4 regions of the Streptomyces sp. NPDC087901 genome follow, and region 4 is predicted to be linked to each of the others. Evidence: riboswitches for the same ligand, from Rfam matches in the RefSeq annotation. Region 4 holds a riboswitch; each other region holds the start of a gene.
The links. A riboswitch is a leader RNA that binds a small molecule or an ion and turns the genes downstream of it on or off. The one in region 4 is predicted to bind cobalamin.

Region 1: another riboswitch for cobalamin. It lies ahead of ACIOEW_RS25075 (ribonucleoside-diphosphate reductase subunit alpha); the one in region 4 lies ahead of ACIOEW_RS37060 (cobalamin biosynthesis protein).
Region 2: another riboswitch for cobalamin. It lies ahead of ACIOEW_RS18785 (ABC transporter substrate-binding protein); the one in region 4 lies ahead of ACIOEW_RS37060 (cobalamin biosynthesis protein).
Region 3: another riboswitch for cobalamin. It lies ahead of ACIOEW_RS26590 (CbtB-domain containing protein); the one in region 4 lies ahead of ACIOEW_RS37060 (cobalamin biosynthesis protein).

What each region holds. Positions count from the first base shown of each region.
Region 1 covers NZ_JBIUUC010000008.1:272,337-277,960, forward strand. The annotation lists gene ACIOEW_RS25055 (GntR family transcriptional regulator) at 1-43, shown strand, start outside; gene ACIOEW_RS25060 (DUF3311 domain-containing protein) at 301-555, shown strand; gene mctP (monocarboxylate uptake permease MctP) at 552-2,186, shown strand; gene ACIOEW_RS25070 (GNAT family N-acetyltransferase) at 2,304-2,816, shown strand; cobalamin riboswitch at 2,869-3,006, shown strand; gene ACIOEW_RS25075 (ribonucleoside-diphosphate reductase subunit alpha) at 3,145-5,553, shown strand; gene ACIOEW_RS25080 (ribonucleotide-diphosphate reductase subunit beta) at 5,556-5,624, shown strand, end outside.
Region 2 covers NZ_JBIUUC010000005.1:352,190-357,813, forward strand. The annotation lists gene ACIOEW_RS18770 (PRC and DUF2382 domain-containing protein) at 1-139, shown strand, start outside; gene ACIOEW_RS18775 (ABC transporter ATP-binding protein) at 348-1,136, opposite strand; gene ACIOEW_RS18780 (FecCD family ABC transporter permease) at 1,133-2,194, opposite strand; gene ACIOEW_RS18785 (ABC transporter substrate-binding protein) at 2,236-3,276, opposite strand; cobalamin riboswitch at 3,339-3,526, opposite strand; gene ACIOEW_RS18790 (hypothetical protein) at 3,710-3,886, opposite strand; gene ACIOEW_RS18795 (acyl-CoA dehydrogenase) at 3,883-5,624, opposite strand, start outside.
Region 3 covers NZ_JBIUUC010000009.1:215,318-220,941, reverse strand. The annotation lists gene ACIOEW_RS26605 (TetR/AcrR family transcriptional regulator) at 1-81, opposite strand, end outside; gene ACIOEW_RS26600 (glycoside hydrolase family 15 protein) at 187-2,070, shown strand; gene ACIOEW_RS26595 (histidine phosphatase family protein) at 2,142-2,762, opposite strand; adenosylcobalamin (AdoCbl) riboswitch at 2,887-2,980, shown strand; gene ACIOEW_RS26590 (CbtB-domain containing protein) at 3,026-3,241, shown strand; gene ACIOEW_RS26585 (CbtA family protein) at 3,271-4,050, shown strand; gene ACIOEW_RS26580 (GNAT family N-acetyltransferase) at 4,187-4,696, opposite strand; gene ACIOEW_RS26575 (tetratricopeptide repeat protein) at 4,769-5,125, opposite strand; gene ACIOEW_RS26570 (pirin family protein) at 5,268-5,624, shown strand, end outside.
Region 4 covers NZ_JBIUUC010000019.1:70,275-75,898, forward strand. The annotation lists gene cobN (cobaltochelatase subunit CobN) at 1-202, opposite strand, end outside; gene ACIOEW_RS37055 (cobyric acid synthase) at 223-1,764, opposite strand; gene ACIOEW_RS37060 (cobalamin biosynthesis protein) at 1,761-2,789, opposite strand; cobalamin riboswitch at 2,933-3,062, opposite strand; gene ACIOEW_RS37065 (hypothetical protein) at 3,223-3,456, opposite strand; gene ACIOEW_RS37070 (anion permease) at 3,506-4,789, opposite strand; gene ACIOEW_RS37075 (class II aldolase/adducin family protein) at 5,026-5,624, shown strand, end outside.

The DNA.
Region 1 (5,624 bases), on a different contig from region 4:
CCGCTACAAGTTCGTGGCCCGCCTGAAGCGGCCGCTGGACTGATCCGTCCGCGTCACCGTTCTCCCGCACAGCCCTCGTGGAACCGTTCCCACGGGGGCTGTTCGCTGCCCTGTGAGCCTCCCGCCCGCCAATTGGCCTGGACCAACACCCCGACGTTTGAGGCCATTCCGACCAACTGTGCGATACCGAAGGACCGTTGTCGGACCGCAATGCGGACAGGGGGTGACGGTGGGCGGAACCCTCGCCTAGATTTCCTGCGCATTACACCAGGTGCTCAGCGAGGGGACGGGGTCGCCGCCATGCCGGAAGAACCAGAAGGAAAACCACCCACAGTCACACCCATGAGGGTGGTCATCGCCCTCTGTCTCATCGCGCCGTTCGTGGCGATGCTCTGGGTGAGTTCGTACGCCAAGGTCGATCCGACCTTCATCGGAATCCCGTTCTTCTACTGGTACCAGATGCTCTGGGTGCTGATCTCCACGGCGCTCACGATGCTCGCGTACAAGCTGTGGCAGCGTGACCAGCGCGCCCGCAAGGGGGGTGCGTCAGCATGAAGGACGGCGTGAACGGCGTCGCACTCGGCGTCTTCATCTTCTTCTTCCTGGCCGTCACGGTCGTCGGCTTCATGGCCGCCCGGTGGCGCAAGGCCGAGAACGAGGCCAGCCTCGACGAATGGGGGCTGGGCGGACGGTCGTTCGGCACCTGGGTCACCTGGTTCCTGCTCGGCGGCGACCTCTACACCGCGTACACCTTCGTCGCCGTTCCTGCGGCGATCTACGCGGCGGGCGCGGCCGGCTTCTTCGCGGTGCCCTACACCATCCTGGTGTACCCGCTGATCTTCACCTTCCTGCCGCGTCTGTGGTCGGTGTCGCACAAGCACGGCTACGTCACCACCTCGGACTTCGTCCGCGGCCGCTTCGGCTCCAAGGGGCTCTCGCTGGCGGTCGCCGTCACCGGCATCCTCGCCACGATGCCGTACATCGCGCTCCAACTCGTCGGCATCCAGGCGGTTCTGGATGTGATGGGCGTCGGCGGTGGCGAGAACACCCACTGGTTCATCAAGGACCTTCCGCTGCTGATCGCGTTCGCGGTACTCGCCGCGTACACGTACTCCTCCGGCCTGCGCGCCCCGGCGCTGATCGCGTTCGTCAAGGACGGCCTGATCTACCTGGTCATCGTCGTGGCGATCATCTACATCCCGATCAAGCTCGGCGGCTTCGACGACATCTTCGCCAAGGCGGGCGAGGCGTTCTCGGCGAAGAACGAGGCGGCCGGCAAACCGGTGGCCGGACTCGCGCCCGGAGCGGCGGGCCAGTGGGGTTACGCCACCCTGGCCCTGGGCTCGGCACTGGCGCTCTTCATGTACCCGCACTCGATCACGGCGACGCTCTCCAGCCGCAGCCGTGAGGTGATCCGCCGCAACACGACGATCCTGCCGCTGTACTCGCTGATGCTCGGCCTGCTCGCGCTGCTCGGCTTCATGGCGATCGCCGCCGGAGTCAAGGTGGACAACGGCCAGCTGGCGATCCCGCAGCTGTTCGAGAACATGTTCCCCGACTGGTTCGCGGGAGTCGCGTTCGCCGCCATCGGCATCGGCGCCCTGGTGCCCGCCGCGATCATGTCCATCGCCGCGGCGAACCTGTTCACCCGCAACATCTACAAGGACTTCCTGAAGCCCGACGCGACACCCGCGCAGGAGACCAAGGTCTCCAAGCTGGTGTCGCTGCTGGTGAAGGTCGGCGCGCTCGCCTTCGTCCTCACGATGGACAAGACGGTCGCGATCAACTTCCAGCTGCTCGGCGGAATCTGGATCCTCCAGACGATGCCGGCCCTGGTCGGCGGGCTGTTCACCCGGTGGTTCCACCGCTGGGCGCTCCTCGCGGGCTGGGCGGTCGGCATGATCTACGGAACGGCCGCCGCGTACGGGGTCGCCAGTCCGACCCAGAAGCACTTCGGCGGGTCCTCCAAGGAGATCCCCGGCCTCGGCGAGATCGGCTACATCGGCCTGACGGCCTTCGTGCTGAACGTCGTGGTGGTCGTCGTCCTCACGTTCGTCCTGAACGCCGTGAAGGCGCCCGCCGGGATCGACGAGACCTCCCCGGGCGACTACACCGCGGACTCGGGCGACCCGGGCGTGAAGACGGAGCTCCCGCCGGCCACCGCCGGCGCGCCGGGCGGCCACTGACCGCCACGCACGTGAACGGGCCGCCGCACGCCTCCTGGGAGGGGTGCGGCGGCCCGTTCACGCGGGCCGCGGAAATCGCTTGCGGCCACGGCCCGCCCGTACGGCAGACTTCCGCCCATGGACATAGCTATCCGGCCGGTCGAGCCCGCCGAGCACACGCTCCTCGGCGAGATCACCGCCGAGGCCTATCTCGGCGACGGGCTCCTGGACTACGGCGCCGACGATCCGTATCTGGTACAGCTGCGCGACGTACCCCGCCGGGCCGCCGAGGCCGAGGTGCTGGTGGCCGCCGACGCGCGGGGCCGCGTCCTGGGCGGGGTCACCTACGCCCGGCCGGGCAACCCGTGGGCCGACATCGCGGCCGCGGACGAGGCCGAGTTCCGGATGCTGGCGGTCTCCCGCGAGGCCCGTGGCGCCGGGGCCGGCGAGGCCCTCGTACGGGCCTGTATCGACCGCGCACGGGGCACCGCGGGGGTCACGGGGCTCGTCCTGTCGACGCAGCCGGCCATGCACGGAGCCCATAGGATCTACGGGCGCCTCGGCTTCGTACGGACGCCCGATAGGGACTGGAATCCCATCGCCGACCTCAAGCTGCTGACGTACCGTCTGGACCTCCGGCCCCTGCCGTAAGGGCGCACCAAGATCTCGTACGACACAACATGTGGGGGCTGCCGCATCCGGCAGCCCCCACATGTATGCTCGTGCTCGCTGTCGCCGCAGGGAAATCCGGTGCGAATCCGGAACTGTCCCGCAACGGTGTGTTCGGTGTGCTTTTGTGCACTCCCTAGTCCGAGGTCCTGCCGACAGCGCATCCGGCTCGACCGATCCGGATGCCCAGACGTCCGGGCCTCGTGGATGGGCCGGTGGACGCCGCACGGAGCGCTGCCCTGCCGGGTCCCGCTCCGCCCGGCTGCCCCCGCTCCCCGAAGGCCCCGAGCCGAGCGAGGGAGAGCACCGCGTGACCATCGCGCCAGCCGATCCGGTTTCAGCGGCCGAGTCCGAAGCAGCCGAGGCCGAAACGGTCCGGTCCGGCGGACCCGCGAAGGACGGGCCGGGAACCGCACTGCTGCGGACCCTGACCGACCTCACCGCCGATCTGCCCGACACCGACCCCGGACGCGTCGCCGCCGCCGCACTGCGCGGCCGCAACGCCCGGTCGGACGAGGCGGAGCTGCGCTCGCTGGCCACCGAGGCCGCCGCGGGCCTGATCTCCGAGGACCCCGCCTACTCCCGGCTCGCCGCCCGTCTCCTCACCCGCACCATCGCGGACGAGGCGGCCGGGCAGGGCGCGACGTCGTTCTCCGCATCGGTCGCCGTCGGGCACCGTGAGGGCCTGATCGCGGACCGCACGGCCGAGTTCGTGACGCTCCACGCGGCCGCCCTGGACGCGCTGGTCGGTCAGTCGCTCACTGCCGGCGCCGACGACCGCTTCGGCTACTTCGGCCTGCGCACCCTGCACAGCCGCTATCTGCTGCGCCACCCGCTCACCCGGCAGGTCATCGAGACGCCGCAGCACTTCATGCTGCGCGTCGCCTCCGGGCTCGCCGAGGACACCTCCGAGCGCGCCCTGGACGAGGTCGCCGCGCTGTACGGCCTGATGAGCCGGCTGGACTACCTGCCCTCCTCCCCCACCCTCTTCAACTCCGGTACCCGGCACCCGCAGATGTCCTCCTGCTATCTGCTGGACTCGCCGCTGGACGAGCTGGACTCGATCTACGACCGCTACCACCAGGTGGCGCGCCTCTCCAAGCACGCGGGCGGCATCGGCCTCTCGTACTCCCGCATCCGTGCCCGCGGTTCGCTGATCCGTGGCACCAACGGGCACTCCAACGGCATCGTCCCGTTCCTGAAGACGCTCGACGCCTCCGTCGCCGCGGTCAACCAGGGTGGCCGGCGCAAGGGTGCCGCCGCCGTCTACCTGGAGACGTGGCACGCGGACATCGAGGAGTTCCTGGAGCTGCGCGACAACACGGGCGAGGACCAGCGGCGTACGCACAACCTCAACCTGGCGCACTGGATCCCCGACGAGTTCATGCGCCGGGTGGACACGGACGGCACCTGGTCGCTGTTCTCCCCGGCCGACGTGCCCGAGCTGGTCGACCTGTGGGGCGACGAGTTCGACGCCGCCTACCGCGCGGCCGAGGCCAAGGGCCTGGCCCGCAAGACCATGCCGGCCCGTGAGCTCTACGGCCGCATGATGCGGACCCTCGCCCAGACCGGCCAGGGCTGGATGACGTTCAAGGACGCCTCCAACCGGACCGCGAACCAGACCGCCGAGCCGGGCCGGGTCGTGCACTCCTCGAACCTGTGCACCGAGATCCTCGAAGTCACAGACGACGGCGAGACGGCCGTCTGCAACCTCGGCTCGGTCAACCTCGGCGCGTTCGTCGCCGACGGCACGATCGACTGGGAGCGCCTGGACGCCACCGTGCGTACGGCCGTGACCTTCCTCGACCGGGTCGTGGACATCAACTTCTACCCGACCGAGCAGGCCGGCCGGTCCAACGCCCGCTGGCGTCCGGTGGGTCTGGGCGCGATGGGCCTCCAGGACGTCTTCTTCCAGCTGCGGCTGCCGTTCGACTCCCCCGAGGCCCGCGCCCTGTCGACGAAGATCTCCGAGCGGATCATGCTCGCGGCGTACGAGGCGTCCTGCGACCTCGCCGAGCGCTCGGGCCCGCTGCCCGCCTGGTCCGAGACGCGTGCCGCCCGCGGTGTGCTGCACCCGGACCACTACGACACCGAGCTGAACTGGCCGGAGCGCTGGGACGCCCTGCGCGCCCGGGTCGCGAGGACCGGTATGCGCAACTCGCTGCTCCTGGCCATCGCGCCGACGGCGACGATCGCCTCGATCGCGGGCGTGTACGAGTGCATCGAGCCGCAGGTCTCCAACCTCTTCAAGCGCGAGACGCTCAGCGGTGAGTTCCTCCAGGTCAACGCGTATCTGGTGGACGAGCTGAAGAAGCTCGGCGTGTGGGACGCGCGGACCCGTGAGGCGCTGCGCGAGGCGAGCGGCTCGGTGCAGGGCTTCGCCTGGATCCCCGAGGAGGTGCGGGCGTTGTACCGCACGGCGTGGGAGATCCCGCAGCGCGGACTCATCGACATGGCGGCGGCCCGTACGCCGTTCCTCGACCAGAGCCAGTCGCTGAACCTGTTCCTGGAGACGCCGACGATCGGCAAGCTCTCCTCGATGTACGCGTACGCCTGGAAGCAGGGGCTGAAGACGACGTACTACCTGCGCTCCCGCCCGGCGACCCGGATCGCCCGCGCGGCGTCCGCCGCCCCGATCCCCGAGCAGGCAGCCGCGCCCGACGCGGACGCGATCGCCTGCTCCCTGGAAAACCCCGAGTCCTGCGAGGCGTGCCAGTAATCATGCGTGACAAGAACCTTCTCGACCCGGGCTTCGAACTGACCCTGCGGCCGATGCGCTACCCGGACTTC
Region 2 (5,624 bases), on a different contig from region 4:
GAAGGTGACCGAACAGAAGGAAGTCTCCGCCGAACTGCGCAAGGAACAGATCGACTACGCGGACGGCGCCACCAAGAGTGGCAAGGACATGGGTGGCAAGGACATGGGCGGTGAATCCGGTCAGGGGCGGCGCCGCTGACCCCCCGCGCACCGCTCCGCACGGCCGTACCGCACCAGCGAGGGGCGGGCCCCGCACGAGGGTCCGCCCCTTGCGTTCCACGGCACGAGCACCCGGGCCACCGCAGAGAGCCGGACGTCGGACCCGCTCCGGAGTCAGGCCCGCTGAAGCCCGCTGAGGCCTGCTGAAGCCCGCTGAGGCCTGCTGTGAAGTCAGGCCCGTTGTCGAGTCAGGCCCGCTCCGGACGAAAGCGGACCGAGGGCCGCCCCTGTGGTCCGTCCGGTGTCACGACGGCGGACACCCGGTAGACATCGGCGATGAGGCCCTCGGTGATCACCTCCGCCGGGCTGCCGCCCGCGACCACCCGTCCCTCGTTCATCACCACGATCCGATCACAGAACATCGCGGCCAGATTGAGGTCGTGCAGGGCGACGACGGCGGTCAGCGGCAACGACGTGACCAGGGACAGCAGTTCCAGCTGGTGCTGGATGTCCAGATGGTTGGTCGGTTCGTCCAGCAGCAGTTCACGCGGCTGCTGGGCCAGCGCGCGGGCGATCTGGACGCGCTGGCGCTCCCCGCCGGAGAGTGTGTGCCAGGACTGGTAGCGGCGTCCGGCGAGGCCGGTCCGCTCCAGCGCCTCACGGACCGCCGTCTCGTCCGCAGCCCCCGGCGCCGACCAGGCACGGCGGTGCGGGATGCGGCCCAGGCGTACGACGTCCACGACGCTCAGCTCGACCTGCGTGACGGCGTGCTGGTCGACCACCGCGACCCGTCTGGCCACGGTGCGGCGCCCGACGGCGGCCAGCGGATCGTCGTCGAGGGTGACCACGCCGGCGTCCGGGGCCAGGACTCCGGCCAGGATCCGCAGCAGGGTGGACTTCCCGGAACCGTTCGGACCGATCAGCCCGATGGTGGCGCCGGGCGGCGGGGCGAGCGAGACACCGTCCAGGATGAGCCGGCCGCCCGCCTCCCTGCTGACCCGGTCGGCCCGCAGGCCGCCGGGGGTGGCCGGAGTCATGGGGCCCGCCGGGTGCGGTAGAGGACCAGCACGAAGGCTGGTACCCCGATCAGGGCGGTGACGACTCCCACCGGAACCTCCTGCGGGTCGAGGACGGTCCGGGCGAGGGTGTCGACCCAGACGAGGAAGACGGCCCCGGCGAGCGCGGTGACCGGCAGCAGCCTGCGGTGCCCGGAACCGGTGAGCGCACGGGCCGCGTGCGGCAGCACCAGTCCGACGAACCCGATGGCACCGGCCGAGCTCACGAGTGCGGCGGTCAGCAGCGCGGTCGTGCACAACAGGACGATCCTGGTACGGCCGACGTGGACGCCGAGGGTGGCCGCCGCGTCCTGACCGAAGGCGAAGGCGTCGAGCGTACGGGCGTGGCCGAGGCAGATCAGCAGCGTCACGGCGAGCACGGCGGAGCAGATCCACACATCGCTCCAGCCGACGCCCCCGAGTGAGCCCAGCAGCCAGAACAGCACCCCGCGGGTCTGCTCGGCGTCGGCGGCGGTCATCACGACGAAGGAGGTGAGCGCGGAGAATAGCTGCATGGCCGCGACCCCGGACAGCACGACACGGTCGGTGCTGCCGCCGAGGGTGTGGCTGAGCAGCATGACGAGGGCGAAGGAGCAGAGCGCCCCGATGAACGCCCCGGCCGACAGGGAGACCGCTCCCCCGCCGACGCCGAGAACGACGACGACGACCGCGCCGGTCGAGGCCCCGGAGGAGACTCCGAGGACGAACGGGTCGGCGAGCGGGTTGCGCAGCAGCGACTGCATGACGGTTCCGCAGACCGCGAGCCCCGCGCCGCAGACGGCGGCGAGCAGGGTGCGCGGCATACGCAGGTTCCAGATGATGCCGTCGCGGATGGGGCTGAGCCGCGACTCACCGGCACCGAGGTGGGAGGCGACCGTGGCCCAGACGTCGGCGACGGAGATCCGGGCCGGGCCGATGGTGACGGCGACGGCGACGGACAGGACGAGCAGCAGGAGCCCGCCGGCCCACAGGAGTCCGCCCCGGACACCCCAGAAGCCCCTGAGGCCCCGGACACCCCTGAGGTCAGGCCGGGCGTGCACACTCGCGTCCTCGCGCGGTGCCGCCGCCTGTTCGGTGTCCGTCACCCCGCGAGCCCGAAGGTACGCAGGCCGGCGGCCACGCGCTCCACACCCTCGACGGTCCGGATGGTCGGGTTCATGGCCTGGCCGCTGAGCAGCACGTAACGCTTGTGCCGGACGGCGTCCATGTTCTTCGTGGCGGGGTTGGACTCCAGGAAGGCGATCTTCTTCGCGGCGCTCTCGGCGGTCTGCGACTTGCGCGTCAGGTCGCCGATGACCAGCACGTCCGGGTTGCGGTCGGCGACGGTCTCCCAGTTGATCTGGGGCCATTCCTCGTGGGTGTCGTCGAAGGCGTTCTCCGCGCCGATCTCCCGGGTGATGATTCCGGGTGCTCCGCAGCAGCCGGCCAGGTAGGGGGCCTCGGAGTTGGCGAACCAGTACATCAGGGAGGCGCCGGAGGCGTCGATCCCTCCGGTCGCCTTGCGCACCCGGGCACGCAGCTCCGCAACGAGTTTCTCGCCGCGCTCCGGAACGCCGAACACCTTGGCCAGGTCCCGCACTTCGCCGTAGACGCTGTCCATGGTCAGGGCGCCGGTGCGGACACCGTCACCGTCCTTGCTGTTGTCCTTGGCGGTGCAGTCGGCGGGCGAGACGTAGGTGGGGACACCGAGCTTCTCGAACTGCTCCCGTGGGGCGACACCGCCCTTGGCGAGCGTCGACTCGAAGGATGCGCTGACGAAGTCGGGCTCCTGATCCAGGACCTTCTCCGACGAAGGCCGGTTGTCGGAGATCCTCGGAATGCCTGCGTTGGCCTTCTCCAAGCCCTTCAACACCGGGTCGGTCCAGGTGGCGGTGGCGGCGAGCCGGTCGGCGAGGCCGAGCGAGAGCAGGATCTCGGCCGATCCCTGGTCGACCGGCACGGCACGCTTCGGGGCGGCGTCCACGGTGACGGTCCGTCCGCAGTTCTTCAGGGTCACCGGATAGCCGTCGGCTCCCTGGACCTTGGCGGCGGTACTGTCCTTGCCGCCGCCGCAGGCGGTCAGCAGGATCAGGGCAGCAGTGAGCAGGGCAGCGGTGCGGGCGGGGCCAGCTATGGGCGGCACGAAGTACCTCGGCGTCTCTGGGCCCATGCGCGGGGCCCGGTGTACGGAGTTCCGCGATCCGGTCCCGGACCGCGGGTGCCAGCAGGTCTTCGGACTCGGGTTCACGCGGACGGGACGCCTTCCCGGGAAACCGTGGGTCTCCCAGTGGCTGTGGCCCCGCCCGTCCCCCTCACCGCTGCGCGTCAGTTCCGGATTCGCACCGGATTCCCTGACCCCTACGTGGAGTTCGACTGGCTCTCGGCACGCTACCACGAGCCTCTGCGCAGCTCAGCGGCGGTGCGCCCGGGTACGAGCGGTGGGGCGGACGGGGCGTCGGGGCGGTGCGGCGTGCCGCGCACCGCCCCGACGCCCGACTGCCCGGACGACACCCGAGCGCCCCTACGGCGCCCGAGCGTCCGGACGAGGCCCGGGCGTCCGGACGGCCTCGCTCCGGTCACGCCTTGCGGTGAACCGATTCGCCACCGTGCGTGCGCGCCCTCTCGCCCCACCGTGAGAGCAGCGCTGCGGTCCCCCAGAATCCCAGCAGGACGACGCGGACGCCCAGGCACCGGACCGCTTCCGCCGCCCTGTGCGGCAGCGCTGCGGCTCCCTGCTGCGGTGTGCCCGTCATCGCGCGCCCCCGGCAGGTTCCCGGTCCGCGGCAGTGTGCCAGGAGGCGCCCGGGTCGTCGTACGCGTCCGTGTAACGGGCTCCCGCGATGGGCCAGTCGGCGAGCAGTTCACCGGGCAGCGCGAAGGACTCGGCGAGTTCCGGCAGATGACCGCTCACGACGGCGATGAGCTGCTCGGTGACATCGGTCAGTCCCTCGACCTGACCGGCGGTCAGGTGGCCGGCGGCCAGCAGATCCCCGCTGTTGCGCGCGACCCAGCGCAGCGCGAACAGCCGGGCCAGTTCGCCCAGCCGCTCGCGGGCCTCGCCGCCGGGCAGAGCCGTGAGCGCGTGCTCGTACGCGTGGGCCGCCTGCCGGTACGCATGGGCCTCGACCCCCCGCAGAGCGGTCCCGGATGCCGCGTTCCAGCGCTCCAGCGGGTCGCCGTGCGGTACCCGCGCCATCCGTGCGGCCGCCCGGGCGAACCAGATGCGCTCCACCTGGTCCAGAAGCCGGCCGAGGAAGCGCAGGTCGGTGAGGTCGCCGCCCGGCGGAGCGGCCGCCGGCCCTTCGTCCGGGTCCCGTGCGGCCTCGAAGAGCAGGCCGGCGGCCGCCCTGGAGTGGATGGCCAGGTTGTCGCCCTCGGCGGTGATGGCGCCCTCGACGCCGGTGACGAGTTCGCTCATCCCGTTGTTCTCCAGCAGCCCCTGGGCTCCGCACCTCTCCCGGCATTCGACGATGACGGACCGGGCCTGCCACGTGATCCACCCCTTGGCCACGTCGACCAGCCGCTCGGCCTCCTCCCGGCCCGCCGGCGGTCCTGCCGCCGCCGCCTCCCAGCGGTCGAGGACCCGCCGGTGCAGCAGGCTCATCGCGAAGACGGTGGCCATGGCCTCGGCGAGCGGCCCGTGGTGGCTGCGGTGCGCGATCACCGGGACGGGCGGCGAAGGGCGGCCACCCGAGACGAAACGGTGGCCGCCGTAGCGGACGGCGACGGCCAGCGTGGCGCGTGCGGACCCCACCGCGCTGGCGCTCATGCAGATCCGGCCCGCGGTGACCCGTCCGATCGACGCGAGAAAGCGGCGCCTTCGCCCCTCGGTGTCGCTGCGGAACACCCCGTCCTCGCCGACCCGCCCCTGCACGCCGCCGAGCAGCGCCCCTCGCCCTACGAGGACCTGGTCGAAGGAGGTCAGACAGTGGTCGACGGGACTGCCCATCCGTGCGGGAAGCCGGCGCACCCGCACCCCTGGCAGGGCCCGGGACGCGTCGGTGAGCGGCACCAGCAGCAGGAAGACTCCGTGATCGGCACCCCCGACGATCAGCCGGGCGGCGACGAGCCCCGACTTGGGGCCGCCGGCCGGACTGGTGTTGGGCATGAACTTCTGTGCACCGGCGTGCGGGGTGTGGAGCACGAACCCGTCCCGGGCGGGGTCGTAGGTGGCGGTGGTCTCGACGGCGGCGGCGTCGTTGCCGTGCGCCACCTCCGTACAGAGGAACGTGCCGATCCGTCGCAGCCGGAGGAAGTCCGACAGATCGCGGGTGCTGTCGGCGTCGTGGTCCAGAAGGCTGCCGAGGAAAAGGTTGTAGTGAATGCCCGCAACGGTGGTGAGGGCCGGGTCCACAGGGGCGAGCCATTCGTGCATGGCGGCCAGGGCTCGCGGATCGGAGGCCGGCCTGGCGGCGCTGTCCAGCGCGCTGTTGAGCGTGCGCAGCCGTGCGTGGGCGAGGGCGAGCCTCTCGTCGGGGGTAGGACCGGGAG
Region 3 (5,624 bases), on a different contig from region 4:
GTCGAGGACGGCCCCGGTGACCCGTTCCTCGCGCGGCCGCCCCGGTCCTCGTACGGCCCCGCCAGCCTGCGTTTCCCTCATGTGCAGAGCCTACGGTCCCGGCGGGCCCGGCCGGTGCGGTGCCCGCAACCCGCCGCCACCTCGCCTCATTGCCTCGGCAGGACGGGGTGTCGTCGTCGGCATACGATGGACAGTCGGCGCCGAAAGGGGTGCAAAATGGACGAATATCCCCTGATCGAGAACCACGGTCTGATCGGTGATCTGCAGACCGCGGCTCTCGTGACCACTGACGCGACGATCGACTGGTTCTGCTGTCCGCGCTTCGATTCCCCCAGTGTCTTCGGTGCTCTGCTCGACCGCGGCAAGGGCGGTCACTTCACTGTCCGGCCGGTCGCCGACGCCTACACGAGCAAGCAGCTCTACCATCCCGACACGGCCGTCCTGGTGACGCGCTTCATGACGGAGGCGGGCACCGGTGAGGTGGTCGACTTCATGCCGGTGACCGGGACGGCGGCGACGGCCAGGCACCGTCTGGTCCGCATGCTGCGCTGCGTCCGGGGCACCGTGACGTTCGAGGGGGAGATCGCTCCGCGCTTCGACTACGGCCGTAAACCGCACGAGCTGCACATCACGGAGCGCGGGGCCCTGTTCACCTCACAGGACATGAACCTCGCGGTCCATGCCGTCCGCGAGCCGCAGGACGAGCGGCTGCTGAACATCCTCTCGGGCGACAACGACCTGCGCTTCACCCTGACCCTGCAAGCGGGCCAGCAGCGCGGCCTGGTCCTGGAGTCGTCCCCCGACGGGCCGCCGCACGAGGTGTCCGTGGCGGAGTTCGAGCAACTCTTCGACGAGACCGTCCAGTTCTGGCGCTCCTGGCTCGGCCAGTCCACCTATGCGGGGCGGTGGCGGGAAGCGGTGGAACGTTCGGCCGTGACACTGAAGCTCATGACGTACGCGCCCACCGGCGCCCTGGTGGCCGCTCCCACGGCGGGACTGCCCGAGCAGCTGGGCGGAGAGCGCAACTGGGACTACCGGTTCACCTGGATCCGTGATGCGTCGTTCTCCGTGTACGCATTGCTGGGCCTGGGTTTCCGGGAGGAGGCAAGGGCGTTCATCAGCTGGCTGCACGACCGCGTGAAGGAAGAGGCCGGCCACGAAGGCGGCACCGGGCCACTGAACATCATGTACCGCGTCGACGGCTCCTCCGACCTCGTCGAGGAGACCTTGGGTCACTGGGAGGGCTATGGGGGCTCCGCCCCGGTCCGTATCGGCAACGGAGCGGCGAGCCAGCTGCAGCTGGACATCTACGGTGAGGCTCTCGACAGCATCTACTTCGCGCACCAGCACGGAATGCACCTGGACACGCGCGGCTGGACCGCACTGCACACCCTTCTCGACTGGCTGGTCGATCACTGGGACCAGCCCGGTGAAGGGCTGTGGGAGACCCGTGGCGGCAGGAAGGACTTCACCTACGGCCGCGTGATGTCCTGGGTCGCTTTCGACCGCGCCGTCCGCATCGCCTACGACGACGGCCGCCCCGCGGCCCGCGGCCGCTGGGTGGACGCGCGTGACACGATCTACCAGCAGGTGCTCAACCGGGGCTGGGACCCGAAGAAGCAGGCCTTCGTCCAGCACTACGGCAACGACGTGCTCGACTCGTCCCTGCTGCGCATGCCGACGGTCGGCTTCATCACTCCGGACGATCCGATGTGGAAGACCACGCTGGACGCGATGGAACACGAGCTGGTGAGCGACAGCCTTGTCTACCGCTACAACCCCGAGGCCTCACCCGACGGCCTGCGCGGCTCGGAGGGAACCTTCTCCCTGTGCACGTTCATGTACGTCGACGCCCTGGCCCGGGCCGGACGCACCGACCAGGCCCGGCTGGTCCTGGAGAAGATGCTCACCTACGCCAACCATCTGGGCCTGTACTCGGAGGAGATCGCCCTCACGGGGCGTCAACTGGGCAACTTCCCGCAGGCGTTCACGCACCTGGCCCTGATCGACGCCGCCATCACCCTGGATGCGAGGCTCAATGCGGCGCGCGGGGACGGAGGAGCGGGGTAGGACTCCCGCGGGGCGGGTGCCGCCTGGCGCGCGGTGCCTGCCGCTCCCGGACGCGGACGTCAGATCCTCGCCTACGGTACGAGCGGCCGGCCGCAGCGCAGGTTCCACCGCCCCGACCTGCCGCTGAGCTCCGTCACCGTCAGGGGGGCCACGTCCAGCCGCCAGAACGCCTGCGGCGGGAGGGCCAGTGCATGGACGACCGCGGCCCGGACCACGCCGGGCTCGGCCACTCCCAGGACCCGGCCGAGGCCGTCCTTGTGCGCGCCGGGCTCGGGCATCTCCCGCACCCGGCCGGCAGTACCTTCGTGCAGGGAGTCGAGCCATGTGCCCACTCGGGCGCAGAGCTCCAGCAGCGACTCGCCCCCGTGCGGAGCAGCCGACGGATCCGCCAGCCAGGCCGCCACCCCATCCGGCTCGCCCGCACTCACCTCCGACAGTCGTGCACCGGCCCAGCGGCCCATCTCCCAGTCCCGCAAGGCGTGTTCGGCGGCCGACCGCAGGCCGAGCGCCTCCGCGGTTCCGGTGCAGCGCCGGGACGGCCCCCGCAGCCACCGGTCCGCGGCCGGCACCGAGGCGGCGGCGGCTCGTGCCTGCGCGAGTCCGGCGTCGTCGAGGGGTGCGTCACCGGCGAACCGGGCCTCGCGCAGTGCGGCGTTCATCCCCGGTGAGATCAACATCACCCGTACCGTCATTCCCGCTCTCAACTCCCTGAACTGGGGCCACGTGGCCAAGCACACCATGGCATCCGGGGACTTCAGGCAGACCCACGGGCACCATGGCGGCGGTCACGCCCAGGCGGTATGGTCGCGACGACACGACGAGGGTGTGACGGAAGTCCGGTGAGAATCCGGCACGGTCGCGCCACTGTGAACCCGTACCTGTACGGGAAGTCAGACCCAGCACCTTCGTCTCAGGTACCACGATCGGGACGCGTGTTCCCTCAGGAGGTTCTGCCATGGCACAGACTGCTGCCCCCGCCACAGTCGCACCCGCCATCACCCCCATCTCGCTCAAGGCCATTGCTCCTTGGGCGGTCTTCCTCGGCATCGTCATGCTGATCCTGCTGTACTTCGTCGGGGCCGAGCAGGGCGCCACCGCGCTCATCTCGGGCGAAGGCGTGCACGAGTGGGTCCACGACGGCCGTCACCTCCTCGGTTTCCCCTGCCACTGATCCATCCGGCTGATCCAGGGGAATCCCTCATGAACTCCATATCTGTCAGAGCTCTGCTGGTCCGCGGCATGCTGGCCGGCCTCGTCGCGGGTGCGTTCGCGCTCGCGGTGGCGTACTTCCTCGGCGAGTCACGCGTTGACGCGGCCATCGCCCTCGAAGAGGCGCACAGCCACAGTCACGACCACGGCGGCGGCGAGGAACTCGTCAGCCGGGGCATGCAGGCCACCGGCGGCCTCGCCACCGGTGTGCTCGTGTTCGGTATCGCCGTCGGCGGCATCGCCGCGCTCGTCTTCTGTTACGCCCTCGGCCGGCTGGGACGGTTCGGCCCCCGGGCGACGGCTGCGCTGATCGCGGGAGCTGCCCTGCTGACCGTGTACATCGTGCCGTTCCTGAAGTACCCGGCGAACCCGCCGGCCGTCGGCAACCCCGACACCATCGGCCGGCGCACCGCGTTGTTCTTCCTGATGGTCGCGCTCAGCATCCTGTTGGCCGTGGCCGCCGTCATCCTCGGCAGGCGGCTCGCTCCGCGTCTGGGCAACTGGAACGCCACCATCGCGGCGGCAGCCGGCTATGTGCTGGTGATCGGGCTCGCCTACGCCTTCCTGCCCTCGTTCAACGAGGTCGGAAAGGACTTCCCGGCCTCCCTCCTCTGGGAGTTCAGGCTGGCCACACTCGCGGTACAGGTCACGCTCTGGACCACCTTCGGGCTGGTCTTCGGCTACCTCACCGAACGGCTGCTGGTGCCGGGGCCTCGCGCGGTCACGGCCGAGGACGGCAAGGCGAACCGCCCGGCCCCCGTCGCAGGCTGAGTCCGGGGGCGGCCACCGGGCCGCACTCCGGGGCCCGAGCGGCGTGACGTGTGCGGCAGGACGTGTACAGCGCGTCGACGGCACGCGCGGAGCCCGCCGGGAGATCCCGGCGGGCTCCGCCGCGTACCGAGGAGTCTCACTCCGGCCCGGCGGGTTCGTCCCAGTCGATGAGGTAGTGCTTCAGCGACGCGTCCTCCTTCACGAGGCGCATGCCCACTGCGGTCATGACGCGCTGGGAGGCGATGTTGTCGAGATCGGTGTCCCCGTGCACGCATGCGACGCCCCGGTCGCGGGTGAACCGCAGCAGTACGCGAAGCGCCTCGGAGGCGTACCCCATGCCGCGCGCCGATTCCACGAGTCCGTACCCGATGGTGACGTGCCTCTTCTCGTCGGGCGCCCCGTGAAAGCCGACTCCGCCGATGACCAGCCCGTCTTCGCGGCGCTGTATCCCGTAATTCGCGAACGGACTGGGGTCGCCGGTGGCCGCGCAGGTCTCGAGGAAGCGTGTGGCCGCCGCCATCTCCCCGGGCCAGGGGTAGCCGGGAGCCCAGCGCGCACCGTCCGCCGGCCGGCCCGCCGCCACCTGCTCGGCATCGGCAACGGTCATCGGGTGGAGGCGCAGGCGTGGGGTGACGAGGTCGGTCATGCCCTGTGGAGTATCACGCGGTGCCGCCGGGCCGCACCCGGATTTCCGGGTGCGGCCCGGTGCGTACGGCGGTCAGGCGCCACCGGCCGGAGTGAAGTCCCCGGACAGCGCGGCCGCCAGCCGCAGCTGCGTGTCCGCCTCGGCCTGTCGGCCCTGACGCTCCAGCGTGCGGCCGAGCATCAGCCGTGCGTACTGCTCGACGGGGTCGCGCTCCAGCACCTCGCGCAGCTCCGTCTCGGCCCGGACGAGCCGCGCAGAGTGGTAGTAGGCCCGGGCCAGCAGCAACCGGGGCGCGACCTGCTCCGGCACCTCCTCGACGAGTCCGCCCAGAATCCGGGCCGCGATCGTGTACTCCTTCGACCCGAAGAAGAACTGCGCACGGTCCCAGCGCTCGGCGGCGGTACCGAACTCGTAGTAGGTGTCGCTCATGTGACCTCCTCGGTCCTGGGTGCCGCCGGGCCGTTCCCGTACGCATCCACACGCCACAACACCCATAGGTGGTTTAACATTCCACTAAATATTCGGCGTGGGCGCTGCCCGCGCGGAGCCGCACGGGAATAGGTTGAGCGCCATGAGCAATCTCGATCGCCAGGCCGCACTCTCCGTCTGTGGAGGGCGGGGCTTCGTCGTCGCCGAACCCGTACGTGAACTCCTCACCCCGCGCCACGTCCAGCTCGGCGAGTCCACCGAGGTCCGCAGACTGCTGCCCAATCTGGGCCGCCGCATGGTGGGGGCCTGGGCCTTCGTCGACCACTACGGCCCCGACGACATCGCCGACGAACCCGGGATGCAGGTGCCGCCGCACCCTCATATGGGACTGCAGACGGTCAGCTGGCTGCACGAGGGTGAGGTCCTGCACCGCGACAGCCTGGGCAGCCTGGAGACGATCCGCCCGCGCGAGCTCGGCCTGATGACCTCCGGCCGCGCA
Region 4 (5,624 bases):
CCTTGAGCTTCGCGAGCCCGTCCTCCCAGGCGCGCTTGCCGCCCAGCAGGCGGACCACGGCGATGGAGGAGCCCTCGATCAGAGCGGGGAGCTCCTCGTGGACATCGATGCGGGTCGGGTTGCCGATCCGGAAGGGCGCGCCCGAGGCACGGGCGGCGAGGAGGTCGGTGTCAGCGGTCGACAACAGCAGCACGGTGGTCAGCGGGGCGGACAGCGGGGCGTTCATGCGCGTGTTCCAGGTGCTCCGGGGGCGATGAAGGGAAGTCCTGCCGGTGCACCCGACTCGATGAGCCGCCACAGCGCGTCGGTGTCCGCGTGTTCTTCGATCAGGTCGCCGAGCCGGTCGAGCTGTTCCTCGCGCAGCCCGGCGAAGCAGGTGTCGGGGGCGGGGACGAAGCGCCGGCCGGCGGCCCGCGCGATCTCCGTCAGGAAGCGCCGGCGGAACGCGTCGCTCTCCAGCGAACCGTGCCAGTGGGTGCCCCACACGGCGCCGGAGCGGCAGCCGTCGAGGCGCTGTCCCCGACCGTCGGTGAGGAACGGCTCGCCGCCGCGCACGTCCGCGATGCCGTGGTGGATCTCGTACCCCTCGACCGGGGCGCCGAGTGCCTCGCCGACCGGCCGGGCGAGGGTCTTCTCGCGGTCGAACCGGATGCGCAGGGGCAGCAGCCCGAGCCCGTCGACCTTCCCTGCGCGCGACTCGACGTCGTCCTCGATCTCCTCGCCGAGGATCTGGTAGCCGCCGCAGATGCCGAGGACCGGACGGCCCTCGGCGGCGCGCCGCCGCAGCGCGTCGGCGAGCCCGCGTTCGCGCAGCCAGGAGAGCGCCTTCACGGTGCCGCGGGTGCCGGGCACGATGACGAGGTCGGCGTCGGCCAGTTCCTCGGCACGGTCCACGAACCGCACGATGACGCCCGGTTCCGCGGCGAGAGCGTCCACATCGGTGAAGTTGGACATCAGCGGAACGGCGCACACGGCGACGCGCAGGATGTCCTCGCCGTGCGGCGGGGCGACGACCGACTCCCGTACGGTGCCGCGCAGCGACACCCGCAGGCCGTCCTCCTCGTCGATGCCGAGGCCGTGGGCGAACGGCAGCACGCCGTACGTCGGCCGTCCCGTCAGATCGCGCAGCATGTCAAGGCCGGGCTCCAGCAGGGAGACGTCACCGCGGAACTTGTTGACCAGGTAGCCGGCGATCAGCGCCTGGTCCTCGGCCGAGAGCAGTGCCGTCGTACCGAAGAACGAGGCGAAGACCCCTCCGCGGTCGATGTCTCCGACGACCACCACCGGGAAGCGTGCGGCCCGCGCGATGCCCATGTTCACGATGTCCGTGCGCCGCAGATTGATCTCGGCCGGACTGCCCGCCCCCTCGCAGATCACTGCGTCATACGTGCCCCGAAGCTGCTCCAGGCAGTCCACGACGGTGGACAGAAGTTGCTCCTGCCGGCCGCCGTGGTAGCCGCGGGCGCTCATCTCGCCCACCGCGCGCCCCATCAGGACGACCTGGCTGGAGCGGTCGCCGCCGGGCTTGAGCAGGACCGGGTTCATCAGTGCGGTCGGCTCGACCCGGGCGGCCTGGGCCTGCATCGCCTGGGCGCGGCCGATCTCCGCGCCCTCGCGGGTGACGAAGGAGTTGAGCGACATGTTCTGTGCCTTGAACGGTGCCACTTTCACACCCCGGCGCACCAGCCAGCGGCAGATGCCCGCGGTGACGACGCTCTTGCCCGCGTCCGAGGTGGTCCCGGCGACCAGCAGTCCGCCGCTCATGTCGGTCTCCGTCCTGAGAGTCGAGGCCCTGCGGTACGGGTCCCCGGGAGTCGAGTTCCCGCGGTACGGGCCCCCGTGATCCGTCGTGCCGCGAGTCCCGCGCCCAGGCGGGCCGCCACGCTCACGCCGAGGGCCAGCGCGCTCACCCGGCGCGACAGTCGTACGGCACGCTCGATGTCCTCGCTCTCCACCGCCCGGCCGGTGGCCCCGTTGAGTACGGGGCGGTGCTCGACCCGGCCGCCGTAGGCGAGCGTCCCGCCGAGCCGTACGCCGAGTGCGCCCGCGAAAGAGGCCTCCACCGGACCCGCGTTGGGGCTCGGGTGCTTGGCCGCGTCGGCCCGCCAGGCCCGGACCGCTCCCCGTGGCCGCCCCCCGGCGGCCACGGCGAGCAGGGCCGTCAGCCGGGCGCCCGGCCAGCCCGCGAGGTCGTCGAGGCGGGCCGAGGCCCAGCCGTAACGCCGGTAGCGGGGCGATTTGTGGCCGACCATCGCGTCGAGCGTGTTGGCGGCCCGGAACCCGACGAGTCCGGGGACCCCTCCCAGCGCCCCCCACACCAGGGCGCCGACGACGGCGTCCGAGGTGTTCTCCGCGACGGACTCCACGACGGCGCGGGCGATCTGCGGCCCGTCCAGGGACTGCGGGTCGCGGCCGCACAGATGCGGCAGCCGCTCACGGGCCAGGCCGATGTCCCCGGCGGCGAGCGCGCCGCCGATGGCCCGGGCCTCGCGGCCCAGCGACGTACCGCCGACGACGGACCAGGTGGCGGCGGCGGTCAGGGCGACGGACGCGGCGGGGTGGCGGCGCAGCGCACGGGTGGCCAGCGCGGCAGCCCCGGCGGCGCCTCCGGCGCAGACCAGGGTGTGCAGTGCGCCCCAGCCGCGGTGGTCGTGCCACAGACGGCGTTCGACGCCTGCCGCGGCCCGCCCGAAGGCGGCGACCGGGTGTCCCCTGCGGGGGTCACCGAGCAGCAGATCGCCGATCAGACCGGCCGTGGCGCCGTACGCGAAGATGCGATCGGCACGCACGGTTCAGCCGGCCGTTGCGCCTCGAAGGACCTTTGGACAGGCAGTTGCTGGCAGGAGCAGCACAGGACTGGACGCACGGCAGCCGGGCATGGCGGTATGTCCTCACTCAGGGTCCGCGCCCTGGTTCGACGTGACGGCGACGAGAGTCTCCTGGCTTCCGGATCCGCAGTTCCCCCGGTCTTCCAGTCCGCGTGTGGACCGTGACTTCCGTGGTGGGGGGCTGCTCCCCGGTGACAGTGGCGGGACCGCGCCGGATTCGCACCGGCTTCCTCTGCTGTCGCCGTAATGGCTCCGGCAGTCCACCACGCTCCGCGAACGCCCGTCAACTTGCCGTTGACCTGCGACGGCGCAGTGTGCTCAGACGCACATCGGGCCGGACGCACACGTGGTGCGTCCGGCCCGATGCGAAGGAGCGGGGAGTGAGTGGTGGGGCTCAGGCGACGATCAGGTAGATGCCGTAGGCCACCGCCGCGGCGCACAGTCCGAAGCAGACGTACGCGCCGGTGCGGGCCAGCAGGAGAGACCCCCCGGCCGGTCCGCCCTGTGCGGCCGGTTCCGGCTGCTTGGAGAGGCCGACGATGCCGAGGGTGAAGAGGCCCACCAGCGCGATGGTGGCGACGAGGGAGACGCCGAAGACGGTGCCGAGGGCTGCCCAGTCGATGTTCATGTGGATCTGTCCTTACCGGAGGCTCTTGGGGTCCCTGAGGGACAGTCCTTCAGACCGTGGCGGGTCGGGCCGGGTCGGTGACCGGTCCGGCCGGGGCCGGGATGGTGGCCGTGAGGTCGTGGGTCATGGCAGCCGCCGTGGGCGGCGGGCTGACGGCCGCGATTGCGGTGGTGACGACGCCCGCGGGCTCGTCGTCACCGGCCGCTGCGCCCTCGTCCTGGCCGCCGGGTGCGACATCGTCGTGCCCGACGGGCTTGCGGCGCGACAGCATCCAGATCGCACCGGAGCCCGCGATCAGCAGCGCCGCGACGACCACGACACCCCAGGTGCCCTGCTTGGTGAGGAACTCCGCGCCCGCGCCGACCAGACCTGCGGCCGGCAGGGTCAGACCCCAGGCGACGAACATCCGCGTGGCGGTGGACCAGCGGACCACGCCGCCCTTGCGGCCGAGGCCCGCGCCCATGACGGCACCGGAGCACGACTGGGTGGTGGAGAGGGAGAAGCCGAGGTGCGAGGAGGCCAGGATGACGGTGGCCGCACTGGTCTGGGCAGCGAAGCCCTGCGGCGGCTTCAGCTCGGTCAGGCCGCTGCCCATGGTGCGGATGATGCGCCAGCCGCCCAGGTAGGTGCCGAGTGCGATGGCGAGGCCGGCGCACACGATGACCCAGACCGGCGGGTTGGAGCCGGGGGAGAGGACGCCGCCGGTGACCAGGGCGAGCGTGATGATGCCCATGGTCTTCTGCGCGTCGTTGGTGCCGTGCGCGAGAGACACGAGCCCGGCCGAGGCGATCTGGCCGGCGCGGTAACCCTTCGCGGTGGCCTTCTCCTGGGCGCCGCCCGTGACCTTCCCGCCGATGCGGTAGGTCAGCTTGGTGGCCAGCAGCGCGGCCAGACCGGCGACGACCGGTGCGGCGACCGCGGGGAGCAGCACCTTGGTGACGACGGTGCCGCCGTCGACCGACGACCAGCCGGCGGACATCACCGCGGCGCCGATCAGGCCGCCGAACAGTGCGTGGGAGGAGCTGGACGGCAGGCCGACCAGCCAGGTCAGCAGATTCCACAGGATGGCGCCGACGAGCGCCGCGAAGATGACCTCGGTTCTGAGCCCGTCTTCGTTGATGATCCCGCCGGAGATCGTTTTTGCGACCTCCACCGACAGGAACGCGCCTACGAGGTTGAGAACGGCGGACATGGCCACCGCTGTCTTGGGTTTGAGTGCGCCGGTCGAGATGGTCGTGGCCATCGCGTTGGCGGTGTCGTGGAAACCGTTCGTGAAATCGAACACTAGAGCTGTCACGATCACAATCGCGAGCAGCAGCGTGATGTGTTCCATTTACCCAGGCAATCGTTCGACGTCAGTGGCACGTGGACCGTAGGCAATCCGAGTGAACGGAAGATGAACTGAGCGGGGCGTTGCGGTGACTCCAACCGGAGTCCCGCCGCCCTTTTCGCCCGCCGCGCGACGGTGGGATTCCGGCGCAGGCCGGTGTGGGCCCGGAATCCGGCGTTCGGGCGGGCCTTCGGGGGAGGGGCGGCAGCGGGCCGCTCATCCGTTGAAAGGATCTTCGTATGAGCAGCGAGTGGCGGGATTCGATCGAACGGGCCTGGGGTGCTGTCGTCGCCACCGCCCGCAGGACGGCCTCCGAGGGGCTGGTCGTGGGGACCTCGGGCAACGTCTCGGCGCGGGTCGGCGCGACCGTGCTGGTCACCCCGAGCGGAGTGCCGTACGACCGGCTCCGCCCCGAGGATCCGGTCGCCGTCGATCTGGAGGGCAACCAGGTCCTCGGCGACATGGTCCCCACCAGCGAACTCCCGCTCCATCTCGCTGTGTACCGGAACACCGACGCGGCCGCCGTCGTGCACACCCACGCGGTGCACGCCACGGCCGTCTCCACGCTCGTCGCCGAGGTGCCGTCGGTCCACTACGCCGCCGCGATGCTGGGCGGCCCTGTCCGGGTCGCCGCCTACGCCCGCTACGGCACCGACGAACTGGCCGGAAACATGCTCGCCGCCCTGCGCGACCGCACCGGCTGTCTGCTGGGCAACCACGGCACCGTCACCTACGGCGCCACCCTCGACGAGGCGTACGACCGGACCGCCCAGCTCGAATGGCTGTGCCGCCTCTGGCTCGCCGCAAGCTCCGTACCCGGCCGCACTCCTGCCCTGCT